Regions from separate parts of the Streptomyces sp. NPDC002463 genome, predicted to be linked through region 1. Evidence: riboswitches for the same ligand, from Rfam matches in the RefSeq annotation. Region 1 holds a riboswitch; each other region holds the start of a gene.
The links. Region 1 has a riboswitch for cobalamin ahead of ACFYX3_RS07665 (cobalamin biosynthesis protein). Riboswitches for the same ligand answer to the same signal wherever they lie in the genome.
Positions count from the first base shown of each region.

Region 2: another riboswitch for cobalamin. It lies ahead of cobN (cobaltochelatase subunit CobN); the one in region 1 lies ahead of ACFYX3_RS07665 (cobalamin biosynthesis protein).
Region 3: another riboswitch for cobalamin. It lies ahead of ACFYX3_RS00835 (ribonucleoside-diphosphate reductase subunit alpha); the one in region 1 lies ahead of ACFYX3_RS07665 (cobalamin biosynthesis protein).

Region 1 covers NZ_JBIARL010000002.1:565,660-575,278, forward strand. The annotation lists gene ACFYX3_RS07660 (cobyric acid synthase) at 1-608, opposite strand, end outside; gene ACFYX3_RS07665 (cobalamin biosynthesis protein) at 605-1,579, opposite strand; cobalamin riboswitch at 1,611-1,753, opposite strand; gene ACFYX3_RS07670 (hypothetical protein) at 1,869-2,090, opposite strand; gene ACFYX3_RS07675 (anion permease) at 2,107-3,369, opposite strand; gene ACFYX3_RS07680 (alpha/beta hydrolase) at 3,735-4,862, shown strand; gene ACFYX3_RS07685 (hypothetical protein) at 4,917-6,335, shown strand; gene ACFYX3_RS07690 (VOC family protein) at 6,458-6,859, opposite strand; gene ACFYX3_RS07695 (neutral zinc metallopeptidase) at 6,918-7,808, opposite strand; gene ACFYX3_RS07700 (ABC-F family ATP-binding cassette domain-containing protein) at 8,078-9,619, shown strand, end outside.
Region 2 covers NZ_JBIARL010000011.1:293,180-302,798, reverse strand. The annotation lists gene ACFYX3_RS23775 (GNAT family N-acetyltransferase) at 1-276, opposite strand, end outside; gene ACFYX3_RS23770 (cobalt-precorrin-5B (C(1))-methyltransferase) at 317-1,435, opposite strand; gene ACFYX3_RS23765 (cobalt-precorrin-6A reductase) at 1,448-2,173, shown strand; gene ACFYX3_RS23760 (fibronectin type III domain-containing protein) at 2,163-3,857, opposite strand; gene ACFYX3_RS23755 (precorrin-2 C(20)-methyltransferase) at 3,993-5,486, opposite strand; gene ACFYX3_RS23750 (precorrin-8X methylmutase) at 5,483-6,118, opposite strand; gene ACFYX3_RS23745 (cobalamin biosynthesis protein CobG) at 6,133-7,362, opposite strand; cobalamin riboswitch at 7,478-7,607, shown strand; gene cobN (cobaltochelatase subunit CobN) at 7,645-9,619, shown strand, end outside.
Region 3 covers NZ_JBIARL010000001.1:187,517-197,135, reverse strand. The annotation lists gene ACFYX3_RS00835 (ribonucleoside-diphosphate reductase subunit alpha) at 1-2,085, opposite strand, end outside; cobalamin riboswitch at 2,216-2,392, opposite strand; gene ACFYX3_RS00830 (GNAT family N-acetyltransferase) at 2,401-2,901, opposite strand; gene mctP (monocarboxylate uptake permease MctP) at 2,977-4,596, opposite strand; gene ACFYX3_RS00820 (DUF3311 domain-containing protein) at 4,593-4,847, opposite strand; gene ACFYX3_RS00815 (LuxR C-terminal-related transcriptional regulator) at 4,956-5,939, opposite strand; gene ACFYX3_RS00810 (MMPL family transporter) at 5,956-7,881, opposite strand; gene ACFYX3_RS00805 (aldo/keto reductase) at 7,871-8,836, opposite strand; gene ACFYX3_RS00800 (endonuclease/exonuclease/phosphatase family protein) at 8,852-9,619, opposite strand, start outside.

The DNA of each region.
Region 1 (9,619 bases):
TCGCCGCGGAACTTGTTGACCAGGTAGCCCGCCACGAGCGACTGGTCCTCGGGAGAGAGCAGCGCCGTCGTCCCGAAGAACTGGGCGAAGACCCCGCCCCGGTCGATGTCCCCGACGACGACCACGGGCAGCTTCGCGGCCCGCGCGATGCCCATGTTCACGATGTCCGTGCGCCGCAGGTTGATCTCGGCCGGACTGCCCGCCCCCTCGCAGATCACGGCGTCATACGTGCCCCGCAGCTCCTCCAGGCACGCCAGGACCGGCTCGAAGAGTTCCTTCTGCCGGCCCCCGTGGTAGCCGCGGGCGCTCAGTTCGCCGACGGGCTTGCCCATGAGGACGACCTGGCTGGAGCGGTCGCTGCCGGGCTTGAGCAGCACCGGGTTCATGAGCGCGGTCGGCTCGACGCGCGCCGCCTGTGCCTGCATGGCCTGTGCGCGGCCGATCTCGGCGCCCTCCCGGGTGACGAAGGAGTTCAGGGACATGTTCTGTCCCTTGAACGGCGCGACCTTGACGCCCTGCCGGACCAGCCACCGGCAGATGCCGGCCGTGACGACGCTCTTGCCCGCGTCGGACGTGGTCCCGGCGACGAGCAGCCCCCCACCCCTCATGCGTTCCTCCGCTTCAGCGCGCTCGCGATCATGCGGCCGCCCACGCAGACGGCCAGGGTCAGTCCGGTGATCCGGCGTGACAGCCGGACCGCGCGGTCGATGTCGGCGACCTCGACGGGCCGCCCCTCCCCGTTGAGGACGGGCCGGTGTTCGACCCGCCCGGCGTACGAGAGGGTCCCGCCGAGCCGTACGCCGAGGGCGCCCGCGAAGGAGGCCTCGACCGGTCCCGCGTTGGGGCTCGGGTGCTTTCCGGCGTCCGCCCGCCAGGCCCGCAGGGCTCCGCGCGGGTTCCCTCCGGCGACGGTCGCGAGCAGGGCGGTCAGCCGGGCCCCGGGCCAGCCGGCCACGTCGTCGAGGCGGGCCGAGGCCCAGCCGTAGCGCAGGTGGCGGGGGGACTTGTGGCCGACCATCGCGTCGAGGGTGTTCACCGCGCGGAAGCCGACCAGGCCCGGCACGCCCGCGACCGCTCCCCAGAAGAGGGCGCCCACGACGGCGTCGGAGGTGTTCTCGGCGACGGACTCGACGACCGCGCGGGCCATCGCGGGACCGTCGAGGGACTGCGGGTCGCGTCCGCACAGGTGCGGCAGCCGTTCCCGGGCCACCTCCAGGTCGCCCGCGGCGAGGGCCCCGCCGATCGCGTGGGCCTCGCGTCCCAGGGTCGTACCGCCGACGACGGCCCACACGGCGGCGGCGGTCAGGGCGACGGATCCGGCGCGGCTGCCCCGTACCGTACGGGCGGCGAGGGCGCCGGCCGCGACGGTGGTACCGGCGCAGACGGCGGTGTGCAGGGCGCCCCGGCCGCGGTGGTCGCGCCACAGGGCCTGTTCGACGCGGCCGGCGGCCCGGCCGAAGGCGGCGACGGGGTGTCCGCGGCGGGGGTCGCCGACGAGCCGGTCGACGGCGAGGCCGAGGGCCGCGCCGTACGCGAACACACCGGTGGCTCGGGAAGGTCCTGGCCTGAGGCCGGGCATGGCGCACTGTCCTCACTCAGGGTCCGCGCCCTGGGTCGACGAAACCGGCGGCGAGAGTTCCTGACTTCCGGACCTTCGGGATCCGGTCACAGTGGCGGGACCGCGCCGGATTCGCACCGGACTTCCTCTCCTGCCGCCGTATGGCCCCGGCAGTCCACCACGGCCCGAGAACACCCGTCAACTCACCCTTGACCTGCACCGCGTCACTGTGCGAAGCACCACAAACACGACGGCCGGGCGGCCCGCACGCGAGGTGCGGACCGCCCGGCCGGTGGTGCCGGGGAGACCGTCAGGCGACGATCAGGTAGATGCCGTACGCCACGGCCCCGAGGCACAGGGCGAAGCAGGCGTAGGCGCCGGTGCGGGCCAGGGCGGCGGAGCCTCCCTGGGCGGCGGCCTGCTCCTGCTTGGAGAGGCCGATGACGCCGAGGGTGAAGAGGCCCACGAGGGCGACGGTCGCCACGAGGCTGACTCCGAAGACGGAGCCGAGGGCTGCCCAGTCGATCTTCATGCTTGGTTCCAGTTCCTTAGACCGCGGCCGTGGCCGGGGGAGCGGCCGGGTCCGTGGGGGCCGGCGCGGGGATGGTGGTCTTCAGGTCCTCGTCCGCGACGGCGGCGACGGTACCGGCCGGCGGCGGGGTGACGGCCGCGATCGCGGTGGTCACGACGCCGTCCGGCTCGGCGCCGGTCTCGACCTCGTTGACGTTGGTGTGGTCGACCGGCTGGCGGCGGGAGACGAGCCAGATGGCGACGCAGGAGGCGGCGAGGAAGGCGGCGACGACGTAGACGCCCCAGTTGCCCTGGCGGGCGACGTACTCGGCGCCCGCGCCGACAAGGCCGGCGGCCGGGAGGGTCAGGCCCCACGCGACGAACATGCGGGTGGCGGTCGACCAGCGGACGACACCGCCCTTGCGGCCGAGACCCGCACCCATGACGGCGCCGGAGACGGAGTGCGTGGTGGAGAGGGAGAAGCCCAGGTGGGAGGAGGCCAGGATGACCGTGGCGGCGCTGGTCTGGGCGGCGAAGCCCTGCTGCGGCTGGAGGTCGGTGAGGCCCTTGCCCATGGTGCGGATGATGCGCCAGCCGCCGAGGGCGGTGCCGAGCGCGATCGCCGTACCGGCGGAGACGATGACCCAGACGGGCGGGTTGGAGCCGGCGGGCAGGGAGCCGCCGGCGACCAGGGCGAGGGTGATGATGCCCATGGTCTTCTGGGCGTCGTTGGTGCCGTGGGCGAGGGAGACGAGACCGGCGGAGGCGATCTGGCCGACGCGGTAGCCCTTGGCCGTGTCCTTCTCGGAGGTCTTGGCGCCGATCTTGTAGGTCAGCTTCGTGGCCAGCGTCGCGGCGATGCCGGCGACGATGGGCGCGGCGACGGCCGGGATGAGGACCTTGCTGACGACGACCTCGCCGTTGACGCCGCTGACGCCGATCGAGGCGACGGTCGCGCCGATGAGGCCGCCCATCAGGGCGTGGGAGGAGCTGGAGGGCAGTCCGACCAGCCAGGTCACCAGATTCCAGAGGATCGCGCCGACGAGCGCGGCGAGGATCACTTCGGGCTGGATGCCGTCCTCGTTGACCAGTCCCTTGGAGATCGTCTTGGCGACCTCCACGGACAGGAACGCGCCGACGAGGTTCAGCACGGCGGACATGACCACCGCCGTCTTCGGCTTGAGGGCACCGGTCGAGATGGTCGTGGCCATCGCGTTCGCGGTGTCGTGGAAACCGTTCGTGAAATCGAACACGAGAGCTGTCACGACCACAATGGCGAGCAGCAGCGTGATGTGTTCCATTTACCCAGGCAATCGTTCGACGTCAGTGTTTCGTTGAACGTAGGCAACCTGAGTGAACGGAAGATGAACTGGGCCGGGCGGCGTGGTGTCTCTAACCGGTGTCAAGAGGTTCCGCTTCTCGCCCCGGGGCTCCCGGTGTCCACGATGCGGTCACCCCGGAACCACGGGTGTCCCAGTCCTCCCGGGGCACATACGACCTGTCCCGCTTCCTCCCCCGACATCCCGTTCCGCTCCCTGGACATGACCATCCGGCCGGGGGACCCCGCGGAGGAGACCCATGTCACTCCCCGGGGCGCCCCTTCCGCTTTCCCCCCGGCCGGGTCCGTCCGGTGGCAGCCCCACCCCGCCCTGCCGACACTGGGAGCGTGCGCCCGGCTACAGCGACGGCAGCGGCCGTCACCACACTGATCGGTGTCGGCGCGGTCGCGATCGCGGCCGGCCGGTACGCCAGCGACGTCGCCCTCAAGGCGCCGTCCGGACGACCACTGCCCGGAGACCCGGGACTCACCGTGCACGCCACGGGACCCGAACGGATCACCCTCACCCGCAGCCTCGCCTCCCTGCGCCCCGGCACGTACGGGATGGAGGCCTCCGGACTGCACGCCGTCCTCGGCCCCGTCCTCGACCGCGTCCCGCACACCGCCGACACCGTCGTCCGCCGCCTCGAACGCGTCGAGCTCGGCGTCGTCGCGCCCGGCGTCCGCGTCCGGCTCACCCCCCAGCTCCACCGGGGCACCCCGATCAGCGCCCTCGGGATCGCCCACGAGGACGTCGAGATCCCCGGCGAACTCGGCCCCCTGCCCGCCTGGCTCGTGGCAGCCCCCCGCACCACCTGGGTGATCGCCCTGCACGGTCTCGGCACCACCCGCGAGCACCCGCTGAACCTCGTCCCCTTCTACAACCGCCGCAAGATCCCCGTCCTCGTCCTCGCCTACCGCGGCGACGAAGGGGCGCCGCCCTCCCCGGACGGCCTCGCCCACCTCGGCGACTCCGAGTGGCGGGACGTCGACGCCGCCATCCGCTACGCCGTCCGCCGCGGCGCCCGGCAGGTCGTCCTGCACGGTTGGGGGACCGGCGCCTCCATGGCCCTGCGCGCCGCCGTCGAATCGGGCGTCCGCGACCGGATCGGCGGCCTCGTCCTCGACTCCCCCGTCCTCGACTGGGAGGCCACCCTCCGCAACCTCGCGGCGGCCCGCCACGTCCCCGGACCCCTGCTCCCGCTCGCCGTCCGCGCCGCCCAGGGCAGGACCGGCCCGCACGGCGACCTCCTGCGGACCGCCTCGGAGCCGGGCGCCCTGCGCGTCCCCGCCCTCCTCTTCCACGGCCCCGACGACACCATCGCCCCCTGGGAACCCTCCGTCGAACTCGCCTCCCGCCTCCCCGGCACGGTCAGCCTGCGGACCGTGCGCCAGGCCCCGCACGCCGCCATGTGGAACGCCGACCCGGTCCCCTACGAGGAGTCCCTCCGGCGCTTCCTCACCCCGCTGCTCTGACGGCACTTCTGATTCCGATTGGGCTTTCGGGCCGTCAGCGGGAAGACTGCCCCCGTGACGTCTCGAAAGCCCGATGAACCATTGGCGCGCAACTCCAGACTCCGACTCGTCCGCCCGCGGGCGCTGGCCACCGCCCGACGGGCCGTGACGACCCGGCGCACCCGGCCGGCGCCGCGGCCGCCCGAGGGCACTCCGCCCCGCGCGGAGCTCGCCCGCCAGGCCCGGCACGTCCTCGCCGACGCCGTGCGGATCGCCCGCTGGGCCGCCGTCGAGCACGGCGCCGACACGGCCCCCCGCACCGGCACCGGCGCCCGCCCCGCCCAGGAACGGGCCGCGGCCGCACTGGACCTGACGCCCGGCCAGATCCGGGCCGGCTGGGACCGCGCCCGGCTCGCCGGACTCGTCGAACTGCACGGCGACACCGCCCGCCCCGGCTGGCGGCTGCACGCCTGGGACCGCGACGACTCCGCCGTCCTGCGCGGCTGGGTCGCCCTCTTCGACGCCTGGTCCCTGGTGCACCCGGCCCCCGAGGGGGTCGCCCCGAGCGCCGTCGCCGAGGTCGTCGAGGCCGTCCCCCAGGTGCTCTCGCTGCTCCAGCTCTCCCAGGGCCCGGTCCTCGTCCCCGCCCTCCTCGACCTCCTCGGCCAGCGCGTCGAGGAGCTCCGCGAGGAGCGCTGCGAGGTCCCGGCGGCCGAGCAGACCCCCGAGACGGCGGACGCCCCCGTCGTCCCCGCCCTCGATGGTCTGCCCACCCTCCTCGACTGGGCCCTGGAGGGCCTGGCCGCCGTCGGCGCGCTCACCCTCGACCCCGGCACCGAGGAGCGCCACGCCACCCTGACCCCGCTCGGCAACTGGGCGGTCTGGGTCAAGCTGGAGCAGATCTGCGTCGCCGCGCAGAGCCCCGCGGGCAACATCGAGCAGTCCGCCGAGGACATGCTCCGCGGCTGCGCCCGGCTCACCCCGGGCCCCGCCCGCGACGAGTACCGCGCCTGGCTCGCCGCCCGCACGCTCTCCAGCGCCGTCGCCGAACTCCTCGCCGTCGCCCGCGGCGAGGACGCCCTGCTGCGCGGGCTCGCCTTCGAGGCGCTCCGCGTCGTCGGCGCGCCCGCCGAGGCCGAGGTGCGGGCCACCGTCGCCGAGCCCTCGCTCCGCCCGTACGCGCTGCTCTGGCTGGCCGAGTACGAGGGGGCCGACCCCGACGACGCCCAGGAGGTGCTGACCCGCGAGGAGTCGACCTGGCTCTGGGTCGACACCGCGGCGGCCGTCGCCGACCACGGCGAGAGCGAGCTGCTCGTCCGGCACCTCGACTCCGCCGTGCAGGGCACCGTCCCGGCGCTGCTCGACGAGGTCCGCGCCGTCGGCCACCCCCGCACGGTCCAGGTCCTGGTCGCCCTGGCCGCCGCCCACCCGGACCCGGCCCTGGCGAAGGCGGTCCGCCGGGCGGCCTTCCAGGTCCACACCGGGGGAGCCTGAGCCGCCGGACGGGCCCGGGGGTTCCCGCCCCGGCGCGCCGGGGCGGGCGTGACCTCGGGGCCCACGCGCCCCGAGGACGTCCACGTCGGCGCGCCGGGGGAGCGTGACCCCGAGCGGTGCGTCTACGCCGGCGCGCCGGGGGCGTACGTGCCGAAGCTCCACACGTTGCCCTCGGCGTCCCGGGCCGTGTAGTCCCGGGAGCCGTACTCCTGGTCCGTCGGCGGCATCACGATCTCGACGCCCCGCGCCACCGCGCGGGCGTGGTGCTCGTCGACGTCGTCCACGCGCACGTACACCGCGGCCGGGCCGCCCCCGGCCATCAGCCGGTCGAAGGCGCTGCCACTGCCCTTGCTGCCCAGCATCACCATGCCGTTCCCGCAGGAGAGCTCGGCGTGCGTCACACGGCCGTCCTCGCCCTCGAACACGGCGTGCGTGGTGAAACCGAAGCCCTCCGTGAGCTGCTCGATCGCGGCCTTCGCGTCCTCGTACCGCAGCGCCGGACAGATGTCGGGGATCCCAGCCATCCCGATCACTTCCTCTCGATGTGACCTGGATCTCAGTCTCGCAGCCGCCACTGACAACTCAGCGGAAGGTGTTGCACCGGGCCATGTCGCCCGTCCTGTAGCCCTCGTAGAACCACTGCTGCCGCTGCGCCGCCGAGCCGTGCGTCCAGTTCTCCGGCGTCACCCGGCCCTGGAACCGCTCCTGGATCCGGTCGTCGCCCACGGCCGCCGCCGCGTCCAGGCCGTCCCGGATGTCCTCGTCGGTGAGCCGGGTGAGCAGCGGCCGGCCCGTCTTCTCGTCGGGGGCGGCCGTCGCGTGCCGCGCCCAGACCCCGGCGTAGCAGTCGGCCTGGAGCTCGACCCGCACGGCGTTGGAGTTCGCCCCCGTCCGCCCGTCCTGGGCGCGGCTCAGGGTCCCCATCAGGTTCTGGATGTGATGCCCGTACTCGTGCGCCACCACGTACGCCTGGGCGAAGGGCCCGCCCGTCGAGCCGAACTCGGTCCGCAGCTCGTCGAAGAAGCCGAGGTCCAGATAGACCTGGCGGTCGCCGGGGCAGTAGAAGGGCCCCACCGCCGAGGTCGCCGCGCCGCACGCGGTGCCGACCCGGTCGGTGAACATGACGGTGGCGGCGCTCCCGTACGTCCCGCCCCGGCGCGGGTACTCGCTGCGCCAGTAGTCCTGGACGCTGTTGACGACGGCGACGATCCGGCAGTCCTGGCGCGTGTTGGCGTCCGAGCCCTTCTTGCAGCTCTGGTTCACCTGGGCCGCCGACGAGGAGCTCGCGACCGGCGCGTCACCGCCGGAGGAGAGCCCGAGCTGGTCGGGACCCACCCCGAAGAGCACGCCGAGGACCAGCGCGATGAGGCCGATGACGCCGCCGCCGACGGTCGCCCTGCCGCCCGGGATGCGGCTGCCGCGGACGTCCCGTACCTCCGAGGTGTCCAGGTCGGCGTCGTCGTCGAACTGCACGGTCCACCACCCTCCGCGTCGCTGTCGCGGCGGTGGCCGCCGCCCTGCGCCGAGTATCGAATGATCTAGACCGCCCCGCCCCTTTTGCGGCGCATCAGCGCGAATGTGAGAAAGATCCTGCTTCGTCCCTCATCCCTCGCATGGCCGAAAACCAGTTGCAGACGCCCGTTAGACTGGCCGCATGGCCACTCTCCTTTGGGTGCATTAGCGGCGTCGAAGCCCGCCACCAGTCGTCCTTCCGCCGTTTCCCACCGCCCTGGAGTCTGTCCGTGATCACCGCTTCCGGCATCGAGCTGCGCGCCGGCGCCCGAGTCCTCATCGAGTCCGCTTCCTTCCGCGTCGCCAAGGGCGACCGCATCGGCCTCGTCGGCCGCAACGGAGCGGGCAAGACCACGCTCACCAAGTGCCTCGCCGGCGAGGGCCAGCCCGCCGCCGGCTCCATCGCCCGCTCCGGCGAGGTCGGCTACCTCCCGCAGGACCCGCGCACCGGTGACCTCGACGTCCTGGCCCGCGACCGCATCCTCTCCGCCCGCGGCCTCGACGTCCTCATCAAGAAGATGCGGATGAACGAGGAGCGCATCGCCACCGGCTCCGGCGCCACCCGCGACAAGGCGCTGCGGCAGTACGAGCGCCAGGAGACCGAGTTCCTGACCAAGGGCGGGTACGCGGCCGAGGCCGAGGCCTCCACCATCGCCGCCGCCCTCGGCCTGCCCGACCGGGTCATGGGCCAGCCGCTGCACACCCTCTCCGGCGGTCAGCGCCGCCGCGTCGAGCTCGCCCGGATCCTCTTCTCCGACGCCGACACCCTGCTCCTCGACGAGCCCACCAACCACCTCGACGCCGACTCCATCGTCTGGCTGCGCGACTACCTGAAGACCTACCGCGGCGGCTTCATCGTCATCTCCCACGACGTCGACCTCGTCGAGACCGTGGTCAACAAGGTCTTCTACCTGGACGCCAACCGCTCCACGATCGACGTCTACAACATGGGCTGGAAGCTCTACCAGCAGCAGCGCGAGGCCGACGAGAAGCGCCGCAAGCGCGAGCGTCAGAACGCCGAGAAGAAGGCCGCCGCGCTCAACTCGCAGGCCGACAAGATGCGTGCCAAGGCCACCAAGACCGTCGCCGCGCAGAACATGGCCAAGCGCGCCGAGCGCCTGCTCTCCGGCCTGGAGGCCGTCCGCGCCTCCGACAAGGTCGCCAAGCTCCGCTTCCCCGAGCCGGCGCCCTGCGGCAAGACCCCGCTGACCGCCGAGGGCCTCTCCAAGTCGTACGGCTCGCTCGAGATCTTCACCGATGTGAGCCTCGCGATCGACAAGGGCTCGCGCGTCGTCATCCTCGGCCTCAACGGCGCGGGCAAGACGACCCTGCTGCGCCTCCTCGGCGGCGTCGAGCAGCCCGACACCGGCGAGGTCACCCCGGGCCACGGCCTCAAGCTCGGCTACTACGCCCAGGAGCACGAGACCCTCGACCCCGAGCGGACCGTCCTGGAGAACATGCGCTCGGCCGCGCCCGACCTCGACCTCGTCGACGTCCGCAAGACGCTCGGCTCCTTCCTCTTCTCCGGCGACGACGTCGACAAGCCGGCCGGCGTCCTCTCCGGCGGCGAGAAGACCCGGCTCGCGCTCGCGACCCTCGTCGTCTCCTCGGCGAACGTGCTGCTCCTCGACGAGCCCACCAACAACCTGGACCCGGCCAGCCGCGAGGAGATCCTCGGCGCGCTGCGCACGTACAAGGGCGCCGTCGTCCTCGTCACCCACGACGAGGGCGCCGTGGAGGCGCTCGACCCGGAGCGGATCATCCTGCTCCCG
Region 2 (9,619 bases), on a different contig from region 1:
CTCGTTGTCGGGGTCCCATTCGTTGAGGACGGCCTCGCCGACGACCCGCCCGGTGGCCCGCTCGACGACGGCGAGGTCGAGCCGGTCGTCCTGCGCGCCGCGCGAGCCGTACCACTTGAGCAGGGCCGCCTCGTCGAAGCGCGTGTGGCTGCCGGTGAGCCGGGTGACCTCCGGGTCCTCGAACAGCGGCAGCAGCGCGGGCACGTCCGCCTCGGTGACGGGACGGAGGACCACCAGGTCACCGGTGAGGGTGGGCTTGTGCGAGAAGTCGGTCATCCCGGGATTCTCGGCGAGCGGCGCGGCGCTGTCGTGCGGTTTACGGCCCCGCCACCGCAGACCGCCCCACGACGACGCCCGCCCGGTCGATGCAGATCACGTCGACCGCGACGGGCGCGCCCCGCAGGACCGCGAGGGACTCGTCGCGGGCGCGGGCGGCGACGAGGTCGCCCAGGGGCACGCCCGCGGCCTCGCAGAGGCGGAGGGCGGCGAGGCCCGTGTTGGCGGCGGCGATCTCGGCGGCGAGGGCGTCGGAGGCGCCGCCGGTGCGGGCGAGTTCGGCGAGGAAGGCCTTGTCGACCTGGGAGCGGGCCGAGTGGAGGTCGAGGTGGCCGGCGGCCAGCTTGGAGAGCTTGGCGAAGCCGCCGCAGATCGTGAGCCGGTCGACGGGGTGGCGGCGGATGTACTTCAGGACCGCGCCCGCGAAGTCGCCCATGTCGAGGAGCGCGATCTCCGGCAGGTCGTAGATCCCGGTGACGGTCCGCTCGGAGGTGGAGCCGGTGCAGCCGGCGACGTGGGTGAGGCCGCCGGCGCGGGCCACGTCGACGCCGCGGCGGATGGAGTCGATCCAGGCGGAGCAGGAGTACGGGACGACGACGCCGGTCGTGCCGAGGATCGAGAGGCCGCCGAGGATGCCGATGCGCGGGTTCCAGGTGGAGCGGGCGATCTCGGCGCCGTTGTCGACGGAGACGGTGATCTCGACGTCGCCGGGGGCGCCGTGCGCGGCGGCGACCGCGGCGACGTGTTCGCGCATCAGCTGCCGGGGCACGGGGTTGATCGCGGGTTCGCCGACCTCCAGCGGGAGGCCGGGCAGCGTGACGGTGCCGACGCCGGGGCCCGCGCGGAAGACCACGCCCGAACCCGGCGGCAGGAGCCGTACCGTCGAGCGGATCACGGCCCCGTGCGTGACGTCCGGGTCGTCGCCGGCGTCCTTCACGACGGCGGCCATGGCGGCACCGGCCGTCAGGGACTCGGCGGTCAGCGCGAACGACGGAGTCTGGCCCTTCGGGAGGGTGATCGTCACCGGGTCGGGGAAGTCGCCGGTGAGCAGCGCGGTGTACGCGGCGGTGGTGGCCGCCGTCGCGCAGGCACCGGTCGTCCAGCCCGGCCGGAGGCCGGTGTGCTTGAGTTGGGCCTCACGCCCGCCGCCTGAAGTCACGAAGAGGCTCCTGTGCACATACTCATTCTCGGCGGGACCACCGAGGCCCGCGCCCTCGCCGGACTGCTGCACGGCGAGGTCCGGGTCACCAGCTCCCTCGCGGGCCGGGTGGCGAGCCCCCGGCTGCCGGCGGGCGAGGTCCGGATCGGCGGGTTCGGGGGTGTCGACGGTCTCGTGGAGTGGCTGGCAGGGCACGCCGTGGACGCGGTCATCGACGCCACCCATCCCTTCGCCGAGCGGATCAGCTTCAACGCGGCCCGGGCGGCCGCCACCGCCCATGTTCCCCTGCTGGCGCTGCGGCGCCCCGGCTGGGTCCCGGGGGAGGGCGACGACTGGCGTTCCGTGGCGTCCCTGGAGGAGGCGGCGCGGGCCCTGGACGGGCTCGGCGACCGGGTCTTCCTGACGACCGGCCGCATGGGCCTGGCGGCTTTCGCGGCCTGTCCGCAGTGGTTCCTGGTCCGCTCGGTGGACGCCCCGGACGCCCCGATGCCGGCCCGCGCCGAGGTCCTCCTCGACCGGGGCCCTTTCACCCTGGCCGGCGAGCGGGAGATCCTCGCCCGCCACCGGATCGACGTGGTGGTGACGAAGGACAGCGGCGGCGCGGCGACCGCCCCGAAACTGACCGCGGCCCGCGAGGCGGGCCTCCCGGTCGTGGTGGTCCGCCGCCCCCCGGTCCCCTCCGGCGTCCCGGTGGCGGCGACCCCGGAGGAGGCCGCCGCCTGGGTGGCTACGGGGTGACGGGCGTGCCGAGTTCGGTGACCTCGGCCCAGTTCAGGCTCGGGTCGTCGGCCCGGAGCATGTTCTCCCACTGGTCCACGGCGATGACGGTGTACATCACGTTCTCGCCGTCCGCCTCGCTCGGGTGCAGGAACGAGGTGGCCGTCTTGGAGAGGTACTCGACGCGGTGGGCGAGCCAGATGGTGCCGCCGTCGCCGTCGTCGTACTTCTCGGCCCGGTAGACCTCGTAGCGCTTGAGGTCGGGCTCCGTGCTCGCGTCCCACTCGACGAGCACGCCGTCCTCGCGCGGCGTCGCCTTGAGGCCGGTGACGGGCGCCGGGGCGATCAGGTCGCCCTCGGTCGTGACCACGGCCTCGGCGGAGGCCGGGGACTCGTGGCCGGCCCGGTCCACGGCCGTGACCGTGTACCGGTAGGTCGTGCCGTGCCAGAGGCCGTTCTCGTCGGTGTACGAGGGGGAGGGGGCGGTTCCGAGGAGGGAGCCGTTGCGGTAGACGCGGTAGGAGGCCACGTCGGTGTCCGCCGGGGCGGTCCAGCTCAGGGCGAAGCCCCGGATGTGGCTTCCGGTGTCCACCGCGGTCAGGCCCGTGGGGGCCCCGGGCGCGTAGTCGCCGCGCGTGGCGGTGACGGAGGTGCGGGCCGAGGTGTTGCCGGCGGCGTCGACGGCCGAGACCCAGTAGGTGTAGCCGGTCCGCTCGGTGGCGGTGGTGTCCCTCCAGGTGGTGGCCGTGACGCCGGTCGCGACCTGCGCGACGGGGTCGGTGGTGCCGGTGCGCTGCCGGTGGACGGTGTACGTCGCCGCGCCCGTGACCGGCTGCCACGCCAGGGCGACGCCGGTGTAGCCGTCGGACGCGGCCACGCCCGCCGGGGCGGCGGTCGGGGTCCTGTCCACGGACACGACGGTCAGGTCGGCGCCGCCCGGGGACTCGTTGCCGGCCTTGTCCACGGCGCGGAGCTCGTACAGGTAGGTCTGGCCGGTCGCGGGCGGGTAGTTCACGTACGAGGTGCCGGTGACCAGGGCGGTGGCGCTGCTGACCTTCGTCCACGTGGTGGAGGTGCTCGGGCGCCGGTAGAGGCGGTAGCCGGCGAGGTCCATCTCCTTGTTCGCCGCCCAGCGCAGGGTGACCTTGTCGAGGGTCTTGTCGTACGCGACGGTGGCGCCGGTCGGGGCGAGCGGGCGGACCTTGTCGGCGGTGGCCGAAGTGACCGGCGTGTAGCCGAACTTGACGTTCGCGGCGCCGGTCCAGGCCGCGTAGTACACGGTGATGGTGTGGCGGCCGGCCGGAACGGTGAGGTTGAGGGTCTTCGACTGGGTGGTGGAGACGTTCCGCCACAGGTCGATCTTGCGGACGCCGTCGAGGTTGACGCGGATGCCGTCCTGGGCCGCGGCGGTGAAGGTGAACGGACCGCCGGAGCCGAAGTCGCGGGTCACCGACCAGCGGACGGAGAAGTCGTCCCGCGGCAGCCTGCCGCCCGCCGGGTCGCCGTAGCCGTAGTTCTCGGCGATGGCGCTGTCGCAGGAGGTCAGCTCGGGGGTGCCGCTGAACGTGGAGTTGGCGAAGAACTCCGCCTTCCACACCGGGGACGTGCAGGTGACGGCCGCGGCGGCAGGAGTGGCGGTGAGCAGACCGCCGGAGGCGGCGAGGGCGGCCGTGACGGCCAGGGCGCTCAGCCGGGTACGAGTCATCACAGGGGGAGGGCCCTTTCCGGACCTATGTGAAGCATGTGAAACGGGGGAACTCCTGTGTGACTCCCGAGGTGGGGGAAGGGTTGTGCCCGCCCCCACCTCGGATCTCGTGCCCCGGATCTCGTGCCCCGGATCTCAGCCGTACCGCCGCGGCGTCCACGTGATCGTGCGGCCGTCGCCCCGTTCGACCGCCCGCGTCTGCGAGGAGCCGATCAGGAGGAGGGTGCGCATGTCGACCTCCGAGGGGTCCAGGGTCTTCAGGGTCAGGACGCGGACCGACTGCTCCGGGCCGCCGACGTCGCGGGCGACGACCACCGGGGTCTCGGGGGCGCGGAGTTCGAGGAGGAGGTCGCGGGCCGCGGCGACCTGGTGGGTGCGGGACTTGGAGCCCGGGTTGTAGAGGGCGATGACCAGGTCGGCGGAGGCGGCCGCGCGGAGGCGGGCCTCGATGACGTCCCAGGGCTTGAGGCGGTCGGAGAGGGAGATCGTGGCGTAGTCGTGGCCCAGCGGGGCGCCCGCCGCTGCCGCCGCCGCGTTGGCCGCGGTGACCCCCGGGAGGACCCGTACGGGCACGTCCGCGTACTCCGGCTCGCAGGCCACCTCCAGGACCGCCGTCGCCATGGCGAAGACGCCCGGGTCGCCGCCGGAGACGACCGCGACCTTCCGGCCGCGCCGGGCCAGGTCGAGGGCGAACTCGGCGCGCTCGGACTCGACCTTGTTGTCGGATCCGTGCCGGATCTGGCCGGGGCGGAGGACGGGGACCCGGTCGAGGTAGGTGGTGTAGCCGACGAGGACGTCGGCGTTGACGAGCGCGCCGCGCGACTCGGGGGTGAGCCAGGGTGCCCCGGCGGGGCCGGTGCCGACGACGGTGACCTCGCCCGTCTCCCGTACGGGGGGCTCCTGGTCGATACGGGAGGGGAGGACCGCCACCGAGAAGTACGGGACCGACTCGGGGTCGACCTCCGTCAGCCTCTCCGTGCGCTCGCCCCGCATGAACGCCCGCTCCACGTACCGCGCGTCGTCCAGCCGGCCCGCCCGCTCCAGGGCCCGCTTGACCGTCGGGAACGTGCGGCCGAGCTTCATCACGACCGCCGAGTCGGTGCCCGCGAGGCGGGCCGTCAGCTCGTCCTCCGGCAGGGTGCCGGGGATGATCGTGAGGACCTCCTCCGCCTCGCACAGCGGCTCGCCGAGCCGGGCGGCGGCGGCGCTCACCGAGGTGACGCCGGGGATGACGGTCGTGTCGTAGCGGTCGGCCAGCCGCTTGTGCATGTGCTGGTACGAGCCGTAGAACAGCGGGTCGCCCTCGGCGAGGACGGCGACGGTGCGGCCGGCGTCCAGGTGGGCGGCGAGGCGGGCCGCGGCCTCCTCGTAGAAGTCGTTCAGGGCGCCCCGGTAGCCGCCCGGGTGGTCCGTGGTCTCCACCGTGAGCGGGTACATCAGCCGCTCCTCGACGTGGTCCTCGCGGATGTGCTCGGCGGCGATGGAGCGCGCTATGGAGCGGCCGTGGCGGGCCGAGTGGTACGCGATCACGTCGGCGGACGCGATCGCCTTCACGGCGGCGACGGTCATCAGGTTCGGGTCGCCGGGGCCGAGGCCCACGCCGTACAGCTTGCCGGTCACGGTGGTCATGCCTGGATCTCCGCTTCGTGGGCGAGGGCGTTGAGCGCGGCGGCCGTCATCGCGCTGCCGCCGCGCCGGCCCCGTACGACCAGGTAGTCGAGGCCGAGGGTGTTCTCGGCCAGCGCGTCCTTGGACTCGGCGGCGCCGATGAAGCCGACCGGGATGCCGAGGACGGCGGCGGGCTTCCCGGCGCCCTTCGCGATCATCTCCAGGAGGTGGAAGAGGGCGGTCGGCGCGTTGCCGATGGCGACGACGGAGCCTTCGAGGCGGTCCCGCCACAGTTCGAGCGCGGCGGCCGAGCGGGTGGTGCCGAGCTCGGCGGCGAGGCCCGGGACGGCCGGGTCGGAGAGGGCGCAGAGGACCTCGTTGTCGGCGGGCAGCCGCTTGCGGGTGACCCCGCTGGCGACCATCTGCGCGTCGCAGAGGATGGGCGCGCCGGCCTGGAGGGCGGCGCGGGCGCTCGCGACGACGCCGGGGGAGTACGCGATGTCCTGCACGAGGTCGGTCATGCCGCAGGCGTGGATCATCCGGACCGCCACCTGGGCGACGTCGGCGGGCAGGCCCGCGAGGTCCGCCTCGGCGCGGATCGTGGCAAAGGACCGGCGGTAGATCTCCGTCCCGTCCTTCTCGTAGTCGAACATCCTGGTGCTCTCGCTCATCTCGTCGTGCGGGCCGTGGTCACTGCTTCGGGCAGGGCGGTACGGGGGGTGGGGACGCCGTCCACCAGGTAGGTGTCGTCGCCGGTGGCGAGGACGTCGACCCAGGCGCCGTGCGGGTGGCCGCAGCGGCGCTCGCACCCGGAGTAGTGGACGGGCAGGCCCCCGCGGTGGACGAGGCCGGCGTCCGTCCGTACGTCGGCGAGGGACTTGGCGCAGCCGGGCCGCCCGGTGCAGGCGCTGACCCCGACCGAGGGCAGGTCGGGACGGGTGACCAGGCCGTACGTCTCCAGGCCGGGCAGCCGGTCGGCGGCGGCACCGACGGCGACCACGCCACGCCAGGGCGTGAACCGCAGCTCGTCGGCCCCGTCGGCCAGGGCCCGCAGCTGGGCGGCCGTCAGGCGGCCGAGCGGGGCGAGGACGTGCAGGGCGTGCGCGCCGAGCGGGCCGGGTGCGGGCGGCGGGGACGCGGGAAGCGGCGGTACGGGTACGGGCTCCGCCGTGATCCCGGCCCGCGCGAGGGCCCCGGCCCAGTCGGGCACGTGCGTGTCGGGCAGTTCGCGGGGCCGCCAGGCCCCGTTCCCGGCGGCCTCGGCGGCGTCCAGGAACGCGAGGGCGGCGGCGAGGGCGGCCCGGACGGCGTCGGCGGCGGCGAGCCGGAACGCGTGCGGACCGAGCCGCAGCAGAGCCGACCCCTCCGGTCCTGCGATCAAGCTCACATCGCCGCCGAGCCCGGCGACGTCGCCGCGTCCGTCGTCGAGGAGGAACAGGAACCGTCCCGAAAGGGACGCGGCCCGGGGCTCCGCGCAGAGCGCCGTGTCCAGTGCGCGCGCCCACAACTGCACGTCCGCGTAGCCGAGTCCGTCGAGTCCCGCGCCGGGCGAGGCCACGATGTTGCGGACGCGCTCGTGGGTGGGCGAGGGCAGGAGGCCCGCCCCGGCCAGAAGGCCGGCCAGTTCCGCCCCGCAGCCCTCGCCGAGGCCGCGCAGCTCCGCGTTGCCGCGCGAGGTGATGCTGATCCGCCCGTCGCCCAGGCTCTCGGCGGCCCGGGCCAGGACCTCGGCCTGACGGGCCGTCAATCGCCCTGCGGGCAGGCGCAGTCGGGCCAGGCGACCGTCGTCGGCGGAGTGCAGGCGCAGCGCCCCGGGGCAGGCGTCGCCACGGTCCCGTATGCGAGCTTCGCCCGGTCGGGGCGTCGGGGGTGGGGTGGGCGGCATGGCGGCGAGCATACCCACGGGGAACCGGCTGACCACCGGGTGTGATCCGGCCGACTCTCCCGCTCTCTCCGGCCGGTGTGATCCGGCCGACCCCCTCGCTCCCTGGGGCCGGTCGGCGGCACGTTCTAGGATGCAGATCGGCATGGGGTCCCAGGACCCCGGGGAGGAAGCCCGGTGAGAATCCGGCGCGGTCCCGCCACTGTGAGCCCGTAACCCACGGGTGAGTCAGGAACTCCCGCCGTCCATACGACCACCCGGGGCGCGGACAACCCCGAGGAAGGGCCTGAGCTCGCCATGCTCCTGCTGCTGTCGCACTCCGACACCGACCTGCTCAGCGCCCGTGCGGCCGGGGGGCCGGTGGAGTACCGCTTCGCCAACCCCTCCCGCCTCCCGCTCGCCGACCTCCCCGGGCTGCTCGACGGCGCCGACCTGGTCGTCGTCCGGCTCCTCGGCGGCGTCCGCTCCTGGCAGGAGGGCCTCGACGCGATCCGCGCCGCCGGGAAGCCGGTCGTCGTGCTCAGTGGCGAACAGGCCCCCGACGCCCAGCTCATGGAGGCCTCCACCGTCCCCGTCGGCGTCGCCACCGAGGCGCACGCCTACCTGGCGCACGGCGGCCCGGCCAACCTGGAGCACCTGGCCCGCTTCCTCTCCGACACGGTCCTGCTCACCGGCCACGGCTTCGAGGCCCCGGCCGCCGCCCCCACCTGGGGCCCCCTGGAGCGGACGGCCAAGGCCACCGAGACCGGCCCGACCGTCGCCGTGCTCTATTACCGCGCCCACCACATGAGCGGGAACACCGCCTTCGTCGACGCCCTGTGCGGCGCCATCGAGCACGCCGGCGCCCGCGCCCTCCCGCTGTACGTGGCGTCCCTGCGCGCCCCCGAGGCCGAGCTGATCTCCGTCCTGCGCGGGGCCGACGCGATCGTCACGACCGTCCTCGCCGCCGGCGGCACCAAGCCCGCCGAGGCGCAGGCCGGCGGCGACGAGGAGGCCTGGGACGCGGGCGCGCTCGCCGCGCTCGACGTGCCGATCCTCCAGGCCCTGTGCCTGACCGGATCGCGGTCCGCGTGGGAGGAGAACGACGAGGGCCTCTCCCCGCTGGACGCCGCCAGCCAGGTCGCCGTGCCCGAGTTCGACGGCCGGCTCATCACCGTCCCCTTCTCCTTCAAGGAGATCGACGAGGACGGCCTGCCCGCGTACGTCGCCGACGCCGAGCGCGCGGCCCGCGTCGCCGGGATCGCCGTCCGGCACGCCCGGCTCCGCCACATCCCGAACGCCGAGAAGCGGCTGGCGCTCGTCCTCTCCGCGTACCCGACGAAGCACTCCCGCATCGGCAACGCCGTCGGCCTCGACACCCCGGCCTCCGCCGTCGCGCTGCTGCGCCGCCTGATCGCCGAGGGCTACGACTTCGGACCCGAGGCCGAGCTCCCGGGCCTGGTCTCCGGCGACGGCGACGAGCTGATCTACGCCCTCATCGAGGCCGGCGGCCACGACCAGGACTGGCTGACCGAGGAGCAGCTCGCGAAGAACCCGGTCCGCATCCCGGCCGCCGACTACAAGCGCTGGTACGCCACCCTGCCCGCCGAGCTCCGCGAGCAGGTCGAGGAGCACTGGGGCCCGGCGCCCGGCGAGATGTTCCTCGACCGCTCGCAGAACCCGGAGGGCGACATCGTCCTCGCCGCCCTGCGCCGCGGGAACCTCCTCGTCCTCATCCAGCCGCCGCGCGGCTTCGGCGAGAACCCGATCGCGATCTACCACGACCCCGATCTCCCGCCGTCCCACCACTACCTGGCCGCCTACCGCTGGATCGCCGCCCGCGCCGAGGACGGCGGCTTCGGCGCCGACGCCATGGTCCACCTCGGCAAGCACGGCAACCTGGAGTGGCTGCCCGGCAAGAACGCCGGCCTGTCCGCCGCCTGCGGCCCCGACGCGGCCCTCGGCGACATCCCGCTGATCTACCCGTTCCTCGTCAACGACCCGGGCGAGGGCACCCAGGCCAAGCGCCGCGTCCACGCGACCCTCGTCGACCACCTCGTGCCGCCGATGGCCCGCGCCGACTCGTACGGCGACATCGCGCGCCTGGAGCAGCTGCTCGACGAGTACGCGCAGATCAGCTCGATGGACCCGGCGAAGCTCCCGGCCATCCGCGCCCAGATCTGGACCCTCATCCAGGCCGCGAAGCTCGACCACGACCTCGGCCTGGAGGAGCGCCCGGAGGACGACGGCTTCGACGACTTCCTGCTGCACGTCGACGGCTGGCTCTGCGAGG
Region 3 (9,619 bases), on a different contig from region 1:
GTCGATGAGGCCGCGCTGCGGGATCTCCCAGGCCGTGCGGTACAGCTCGCGCACCTCGGCGGGGACCCAGGTGAAGCCGGCCACCGAGCCGTTGGAGTCGCGCAGCGCCTCGCGGGTCTGCGCGTCCCACACGCCGAGCTTCTTCAGCTCGTCGACGAGGTACGAGTTGACCTGGAGGAACTCGCCGGAGAGCGTCTCGCGCTTGAACAGGTTGGAGACCTGCGGCTCGATGCACTCGTAGACGCCGGCGATCGAGGCGATCGTCGCGGTCGGCGCGATGGCGAGGAGGAGGCTGTTGCGCATGCCGACGGCGGCGATCCGCTCGCGCAGCGCGGCCCAGCGCTCCGGCCAGTTGAGCTCCACGTCGTAGTGGTCGGGGTGCAGCACGCCCCGCGCGGTGCGGGTCTTGTCCCAGGCGGGGAGCGGGCCGCTGCGCTCGGCGAGGTCGGCGGACGCCTCGTACGCCGCGAGCATGATCCGCTCGGCGATGCGCGTCGACAGGGCGCGCGCCTCGGCCGAGTCGAACGGCAGCTTCAGCTGGAAGAAGACGTCCTGGAGGCCCATCGCACCCAGGCCCACCGGACGCCACTTGGCGTTGGAGCGGCCGGCCTGCTCGGTCGGGTAGAAGTTGATGTCGACGACCCGGTCGAGGAAGGTGACGGCCGTGCGGACGGTCTCGTCCAGGCGCTCCCAGTCGATGTCGCCGCCCGTGACGAAGGCGCCGAGGTTGACCGAACCCAGGTTGCAGACGGCCGTCTCGCCGTCGTTCGTGACCTCGATGATCTCGGTGCAGAGGTTCGAGGAGTGGACGACCGTGCCCGGCTCGGCCGTCTGGTTGGCCGTGCGGTTCGAGGCGTCCTTGAAGGTCATCCAGCCGTTGCCGGTCTGGGCCAGGGTCCGCATCATCCGGCCGTACAGGTCGCGGGCCGGCATCGTCTTGCGGGCCAGGCCGGCGGCCTCGGCCTTGAGGTAGGCGGCGTCGAACTCCTCGCCGTACAGGTCGACGAGCTCGGGCACGTCCGACGGGGAGAACAGCGACCACTCGGCGTCGGCGTTGACCCGGCGCATGAACTCGTCCGGGATCCAGTGCGCCAGGTTCAGGTTGTGCGTACGGCGCTGGTCCTCGCCCGTGTTGTCGCGGAGCTCCAGGAACTCCTCGATGTCCGCGTGCCAGGTCTCCAGGTAGACCGCGGCGGCGCCCTTGCGGCGGCCGCCCTGGTTCACGGCGGCGACGGAGGCGTCGAGCGTCTTCAGGAACGGGACGATGCCGTTGGAGTGGCCGTTGGTGCCGCGGATCAGCGAACCGCGGGCGCGGATGCGGGAGTACGACAGGCCGATGCCGCCCGCGTGCTTCGAGAGGCGCGCGACCTGGTGGTAGCGGTCGTAGATGGAGTCCAGCTCGTCCTGCGGGGAGTCCAGCAGGTAGCAGGAGGACATCTGCGGGTGGCGGGTGCCGGAGTTGAAGAGCGTGGGGGAGGACGGCAGGTAGTCCAGGCGGCTCATCAGGCCGTACAGCGCGCTCACTTCGTCCAGGGCGCGGACGCTGTCGTCCTCGGCGAGGCCGGCGGCGACGCGCAGCATGAAGTGCTGCGGGGTCTCGACCACCTTGCGGGTGATCGGGTGGCGCAGCAGGTAGCGCGAGTAGAGGGTGCGCAGACCGAAGTAGCCGAAGCGGTCGTCGCCGGCCGGGTCGATCGTCGCGTCGAGGCGCTCGGCGTGCAGGGCGACGAACTCGGCGGTGCGGTCGGCGATGAGGCCCTCGCGGTGGCCGACGGCGACGGAGGCCGAGAAGGACACGGCGCCCTGGCCGGCCGCCTCGTCGGCGATGGTGATGGTGAGGAGCCGCGCCGCGAGCCGGGAGTACGCCGGGTCCTCGGCGATCAGGCCGGCGGCCGCCTCGGTGGCCAGCTCGCGCAGCTCCGCCTCGTCCGACGTGGCGCTGCGACCGCGGAGGGCGGCGGCGGCGACCTTGCCGGGGTCGGTGTCCGGGAGGTCGGCGGTGAGATCGGTCAGGGTCCGCAGGAGTACGGTCCCGGGTCCGTCGGTCTCGATCGCTGCGGCCGGATCGGCGGGCGCGATGGTCACGTGGAGGCTCTCTCTCGCTCGGCGGGGCCGCGGGCGGGGGAGGCGGGCATGCGGGCACCCGTACGCGCGGGCGCGCCGCGTCCACCGGCCCACTCCGCGAGGCCCGGACGTCTGTGGCACCCGGAACGGACGGACCGGGCACGCTGTCGGCAGGTCCTCGGACTCACTCCGTACGAAGTGCGAAACCACACGAAGTACACCGTTGCGGGACAGTTCCGGATTCGCGCCGGATTTCCCTGCGTCGACAGCGAGGATGAGCATACATGTGGGGGGCGCCGCTTGCGGCACCCCCCACATGTTGTGTCGGTCCGGGAGTTACAACTCCAGGGCGTACGTGCGCAGCGAGTGATCGGGGATCGGCTCCCAGTCCCGTTCGGGGGTCCGGACGAAGCCCAGCCGCTCGTAGATCCGGTGCGCCGAGACCATCAGATCGGCCGTGGAGAGCACGAGCCGCGCGCAGCCGGGGAGGGATCGCGCCCGGTCCACGCAGGCGCGTACGAGGGCCTCTCCGACGCCCCGGCCGCGGGCCGCCGGAGCGACCACGAGCATCCGGAACTCGGCCTCGCCGGGGACCGCGATGTCCGCCCAGGCGGTGCCGCCCTCGGCGAAGGTGACCCCGCCGATGATCCCGCCGTCCGGGTCGACGGCGACGAGCACCTCGCTCTCGCGCGCCCGCCGGGCCGTGTCGCGGAGCACGGCCAGATAGAAGTCGTCCTCGCCGTGCAGCAGCAGCCCGTCGTTCAGGTAGGTCAGCCCGGTGAGGTCACCGAGCTCCTCGTGCTCCTCGGGCCGTACCGCCCTGATCGTGAAATCCATGGGCTCCAGTCTGCCTCCGCGGCACGCGAAGGGGGCCCGGGATTTCCCGGGCCCCCTCTTTCACGCGTCCGCGGGTCAGTGCGCTCCGGCGCCGACCTTCGGGAGGTCGCGGACTCCGGCGTCGCCCGCGTCCGCCGTGTAGTCCTCCGGCGAGGTCTCGTCGACGCCCTCGGGGGCCTTCACGGCCTTGAGGACGAAGGTCAGGACGACCGTGACGAGGACGTTGAGCACGAAGGCGGTGAGGCCGATGTAGCCGATCTCGCCGATGCCGGGGATCTCGGCGGCCGAACCGCCGAAGTGCTTCTGGGTCGGGCTGGCCACGCCGTACGCGGCGGCCGTGCCGTAGACCATGCCGACGGCCCAGCCGGCGAGCAGCGCCCAGCGGTGGAACCAGCGGGTGAACAGACCGCCGACGAGCGCCGGGAAGGTCTGGAGGATCCAGATGCCGCCGAGCAGCTGGAAGTTGATGGCGACCGTCTTGTCCATGGTGAGGACGAAGACGAGCGCGCCGACCTTCACCAGGAGGGACACCAGCTTGGAGACCTTGGTCTCCTGCTCCGGGGTCGCGTCCCTCTTGATGAAGTCCTTGTAGATGTTCCTCGTGAAGAGGTTGGCCGCGGCGATCGACATGATCGCGGCGGGGACGAGCGCGCCGATGCCGATCGCGGCGAACGCGACGCCCGCGAACCAGTCCGGGAACATGTTCTCGAACAGCTGCGGGATGGCGAGCTGGCCGTTCGTGACCTTCACGCCGGCGGCGATCGCCATGAAGCCGAGGAGGGCGAGCAGGCCCAGCATCAGCGAGTACAGCGGCAGGATCGTGGTGTTGCGGCGGATGACCTCACGGCTCTTGGAGGAGAGCGTCGCCGTGATCGAGTGCGGGTACATGAAGAGCGCGAGCGCCGAGCCGAGCGCGAGCGTCGCGTACGTCCACTGGCCCGCCTCGCCGGGCACGAGCGCGCCCTTCGGCTTCCCGGTGGCCGGGTTGACCGTCGCGTACGCCTCGCCGGCCTTGGTGAAGATCTCGTCGAAGCCGCCCAGCTTGATCGGGATGTAGATGATCGCCACCGCGATGACGATGTAGATCAGGGTGTCCTTGACGAAGGCGATGAGCGCCGGGGCGCGCAGCCCGGAGGAGTACGTGTACGCCGCGAGGACGCCGAAGGCGATGAGCAGCGGCAGGTCCTTGACGAACCAGTTGGTGTTCTCGCCGCCGCCGACGCCCATCACGTCCAGGACGGCCTGGATGCCGACGAGCTGGAGCGCGATGTACGGCATGGTGGCGAGGATGCCGGTGACCGCGACCGCGAGCGACAGGCCCTTGGAGCCGAAGCGGCCGCGCACGAAGTCGGAGGTGGTGACGTATCCGTGCTTGTGCGAGACCGACCAGAGGCGCGGCAGGAAGGTGAAGATCAGCGGGTACACCAGGATCGTGTACGGGACGGCGAAGAAGCCGGCCGCGCCCGCCGCGTAGATGGCCGCGGGGACGGCGACGAAGGTGTACGCCGTGTAGAGGTCGCCGCCGAGCAGGAACCAGGTGATCCAGGTGCCGAACGACCGGCCGCCCAGGCCCCATTCGTCGAGGCTCTCGTTCTCGGCCTTGCGCCAGCGCGCGGCCAGGAAGCCCATGACCGTGACGGCCAGGAAGAAGAAGACGAAGACGCCGAGCGCCACGCCGTTCACGCCGTCCTTCATCGCGCGTCACCTCCCTTGCGGGCGCGCTGGTCCAGCTGCCACAGCTTGTACGCGACCATGGTGAGCACCGTGGAGATCAGCACCCAGAGCATCTGGTACCAGTAGAAGAACGGGATGCCCGCGAAGAGCGGTTCGACCTTCGCGTAGGAGCTCACCCAGAGCATGGCCACGAACGGGGCGAACAGACAGAGGGCGATCACCACTCTGAGCGGGGTGACGACCGATTGTTTCCCTTGTGTCGCTTGTGACATGGAGATCCCGTCCACTTTGCCGATGATCTGATGACGCCGAGGAAATCTAGGGGACCGTCGCCGTTCTCGGAACCCCCGTCCGTATCACGGATCTGTTCCCCGGACGGTTCAGAGCCATCCCTCCTTCGTCGCCCGCACCCCCGCCTCGAACCGGCTGCGCGCGCCGAGCCTGTTCATCAGCTCCGAGCTCATCCGCCGCACGGTCCGCAGCGAGACCCCGAGCCGCCGGGCCGCGATGTCGTCCGTGCAGCCGATGCCGAGGAGCATCAGCAACTCCCGCTCCTGCGGGGAGAGGTCGTGGGCGTCGCGGCGCGGGGCCTCGCCGAAGGGGGTGCCCGCGTCCCACAGCCGGTCGAAGAGGACCACGAGCGCGTGGACCAGGCCGGGGCTGCGCACTTCGAGGGCGCCGGCGCGGCCGTCCTCCGGGTCGACGGGGACGAGGGCGGCCTCGCGGTCGACGATCACCATGAGCATCGGGACGACGGGCACGGTCCGCGCCTCGCCGCCGAGGTCGCAGTACCAGCGGACGTACTCGACGGTCGGCGGGTCGTTGCGGAAGCTCTCCTGGTAGATCGAGCGGATCTTCACCCCGCGTTCCAGGGCGAGTTGGTCGAGCGGCTGGCTCGCGTCCATCGTGTCGGGGAGCTGGGCGCCGCCGGGCAGCAGCGAGAGGCACTCGGTGCGGGCGTTCGCGGCCAGGTCCTCCAGGCGTTCGCGGACCTGGTCGAGTCCGGTGATGCGGTCCACGAGGTCGTGCCGGACGGCCGGTTCCGGGCAGTCGGCGTAGGAGGCGAGGATGCCGGCCACCGCCCGGCCCGCCTGCTCGACCTGGCGCTTGCGTTTGCTCAGCTCGGCCTCGGCGCGGGAGAGCAGGAACGAGAAGCCGACGTCGGGGTTGAAGGGTTCGACCTCTCCCGAGGTGTCGTCCATGAGGACGAGCTTGAGGTCCGCGAGGCAGGCGAGCGCCTCGCGGACCTCCGGCTCGGGGCGGCCCAGATGGGCCGCCATGTCCGTCACGTCGTACTCGGGCCGCTCCAGGAGCAGTCGGTAGACGGCCTCCGTCGACTCCTGTATGCCGAGCGCCTCCAGCATCGGTGATTCCCCCTCGTCACGTTCCGTGGCGCGACCGGTCGGGCCGGTGATCGCGGTCGTCGATGCTAGAGGGGATGATCCCTCTAGGTCTAGACCAATCGGGGTGAACTCGCGGGTGAGGCCACGCGGGTACGGCGGCCAGCGCGTCCACCACCGCGCCCGCCGCGAACCCGGATACCAGCAGGGCCAGTTCGACCTGCGGACCGATCCCCACCGCGAGCACCGCCAGCGCGCCCGCGCCCGCCGCCACGATCCCCGCCCGGCCCGGGCCGCCCGCCGACCGCTCCAGGGACACGCAGAACGCGAAGGTGCCCACCACCAGCGGCACCCAGCCCGTCACCGCGCCGGTCCCCGCGGGACCCCACTGCCACAGCACCACGAGTGCCCCCGCCGCCGCGCCCGCCGCGAGCAGCCCGGCCAGGACCGCCCGCGCCGCCGGGCCCCGCCCCGACCGCCGGGCAAGGACCCCGAACGCGGCCAGGGCCGCCGACGGGACCGCGTACGGCAGCAGCCCGTACACCCCGTCCACCAGATCCCGGTCCACCACACCCGAACCGCCCACCAGGGCGCCCGTGCCGGCGAGCGCCGACCGCAGCGCCGTCACCGTCCCCGCCCCGGCCGCCGTCATCGGCTCCGCCTCCGGCACGACGACCACCAGGGCGGAGCCCGAGCGGCGCCAGTCGGCGGGCGCCGCCGCGAGCAGCACACCCGGAACCCGCGCCGCCCGCACGGCCACCGCCGCCGCGTCGGCGCCCTCGGCCACCAGGACCTCCAGCGGGTTCAGCACCCCCGAGGGCACGCCGGCCGCCGTCAGCCGGTCCAGACCGTCCCGGGCCGGACCGCTCGCCACCAGGGCACGTGCCTCCGGGTTGCCGACCCGCAGCTGCGTGGCCGCGCCGGTGAGCAGGACGAGGAGGGCGAGACCGACGGCGGGGAGAGGCGCGGAGAGGACCCGGTTGCTCTGTACGGGCTTCGGCACCACCCGAGGTACGACCCGAGGCCCCAGCGCAGGCCCCAGCACCGGCCCCAGCGTGAGCGCCGCCGCCGTGCCCACCGCGCAGACCGCGAGGCCCGCCACCCCGACCGACCGCAGGAACGGCGCCGGGAAGAGCGCCAGGACCGCGCAGGCCGCCGCGCCCGCCGCGCCGCCCGTCACCGCCGCCCGGGCCGCGGCCGCGCCCGGCGGCCGCGCCCGGCGGTGCACCGCGACCACGAGCGCCGTCACCGGCACCAGGTACACCACGACGAAGCTGATCTCGGTGAACCCCGCCACCGCCTCCACCAGGACCAGCGCCCCCACCGAGGTCACGGCCGCGAGCAGCAGCGGCGCCAGGACCCCGAGCGGCGAGCGGAACACCAGGACCAGCACGAGCAGCAGCCCCACCGCGCAGACCGCCTTCGCCGCGAGGGCCACCGCGCCCGGCCCCGCGAGCGCGCTGTCGTGCTGGAGCGGCAGGACGCCCGTCACCTCGACCCGGGCCCCGGGCAGCGCCGACCGCAGCCCCGTGCGCAGCGTGACCGCCGCCTCCTCGACCGCCGTCAGACCCGCCAGGTCCGGCTTCCCGGCGGCCGGGTAGACCAGCGCGTACTCGGTCCGCCCGTCCGTGCCGAGGAACCCCTCGTCGCCCGTCGCCGCGTGCGAGACCGTCCGCGCGCCCGGCCCAGCCGCCCGCTCCAGAGCGTCCGCGAAGGCCTGCGCGTCCCGCGCCGCCGGCCAGGTCACGACCGCGACCAGCGGGGCGACCGCGGCCCCGTTCCCGTACCGCTCCTGGATCGCCCGGTTCGCCCGGTGGCCCGGCCCGTCGGACGCGGTGAAGGACTGGTCGAGCCGCCCGAGGCCGAGCACCGCCACCGCCCCGCCGAGCAGCAGCACGAGCAGCCACACCACCCCGACCGCCACCCGGTGCCGCAGCGCCGCGGTCCGTACGCGCTCAGTCCACATCGTCGAGCCGCTTCCTGAGCTCCTCGTCCAGCCGCAGCCCCACCGCACCCAGGGTCTCGTCCAGCTGCTCCGGCGAACTCGCCCCGATCACCGGCAGGACGGGCAGCTCACCGCCCGACGCCCAGGCCAGGACCACCTGGTTCGCGGTCACCCCGAGCTCCGCCGCCACCTCGGCGAGCACCTTCAGCCGCCGTTCCGAACCCGTGTGCCGGTACTGCTCCGGGATCTCCTTGCCCGGATCGGTGTACGCCCCCGTCAGCTGGGTCGTGTACGCCGTGAACGTCAGCTCCGGCCGCGTCCCCAGGTAGTCGAGCAGCTCCTCCGAGGCGTGCGGGTTCACCCCGAACTCCGCCCCGGGGCGCGGCCGGAGGTAGGTGTACCGCTGCTGCACGGCCGCGTAGTCCGGCAGGTCGGCGGCGGCCGCCGCGCCCCGGGACTCCTCGATCCGCCAGGCCGCGAAGTTCGAGCAGCCGGCCCGGCCGATCTTCCCGACGTCGGCGAGCTCGGCGAAGACGCCCATCGTCTCCGCGACCGGCGTCGCCCGGTCGTCGATGTGCGCGTAGTACAGGTCGATCCGGTCCGTGCCCAGGTTCCGCAGGCTCGCCTCCACCTGGCGGCGGATCACCGGCGCCGACAGGCCCTCCGCGCACTCCGGCCAGGCCGAGCCCGGCGGGTCCGGCAGCGCGCCGACCTTCGTGGCGATGACCATCTCGTCCCGGACGCCCCGGCTGCGCAGCCAGCGCCCGATGAGCAGCTCGCTCTCGGCGCCGGTCGCGCCCGGCTCCCAGAAGGCGTAGGTGTTCGCGGTGTCGATGAAGGTGCCGCCGGCCCCGTGGAAGCGGTCGAGGACGGCGAAGGCCGCGGCCTCGTCGATCCGGGTGCCGAACGGCAGGGTGCCCAGGCAGAGCGTGGACACACGGGGGCCGTCGGGGCCGCCCAGGTTCGTGTACTCCATGGTTCTTCTTCTCTCTCAGAGGGTGACGGTCAGTTCCTGGACGAGGTGGTCCGAGAGGCCCTCCGCGTCACGGAAGCGGTACGAGCCGACCCGGGCGCCGCCGCCGGTGAACGCCCAGTCGATCCGCCAGAACCGCAGCCGCGCACGGGCGTTCCAGCTGGCCGGCAGGACCGAACGGCAGGCGCCGATCGCGTCGCGCAGCGAGCGGGGCATCCGGCGTATGTCGCCGATGGCGGCGCTGGTGTTGAAGTCGCCGGTCACCAGGACCGGGTGCGGATTGCCCCGCAGGTCGGCGACGAGCGCCGCGTACTCCCGGTCGCGGGCCGCCGCCCGGCGCCGCATGTCCCGGAAGAACGCCGGACGCAGCGGGTTCATCACCGTGAGCTGCACCGGGATGTGCACGTTGTACGTCGACAGGACACGCTCCCCGACCCGCAGGTCCACCCGCAGCGAGCAGGCGCCGACCGGCACCGGCGGCCCGGCGGGCGGGAACCGGGACAGCGTCACGGAGTTGTTGCCGACGGCCAGGTGGTGGCCGGGGAACTCCGCCCGCAGCCGGGCCTCGTCGTCGATGTCCCAGACCTCGCCGCCCTCGAAGCCGTTCAGGTACTCCTGGAGGACGTACACGTCGGCGTCGAGCGAGCGCAGGAAGGCGTAGTAGCGGTCGGGGTCGCCGCCCTGGTTCCAGTGCTGGGTGTTCCAGGACACCAGCCGCAGCCCCTCCCCGTCGGCCGCACGGCGGAGTCCCCGCAGGTTGATCCCGTTCTGCGGCCACGCCACGAG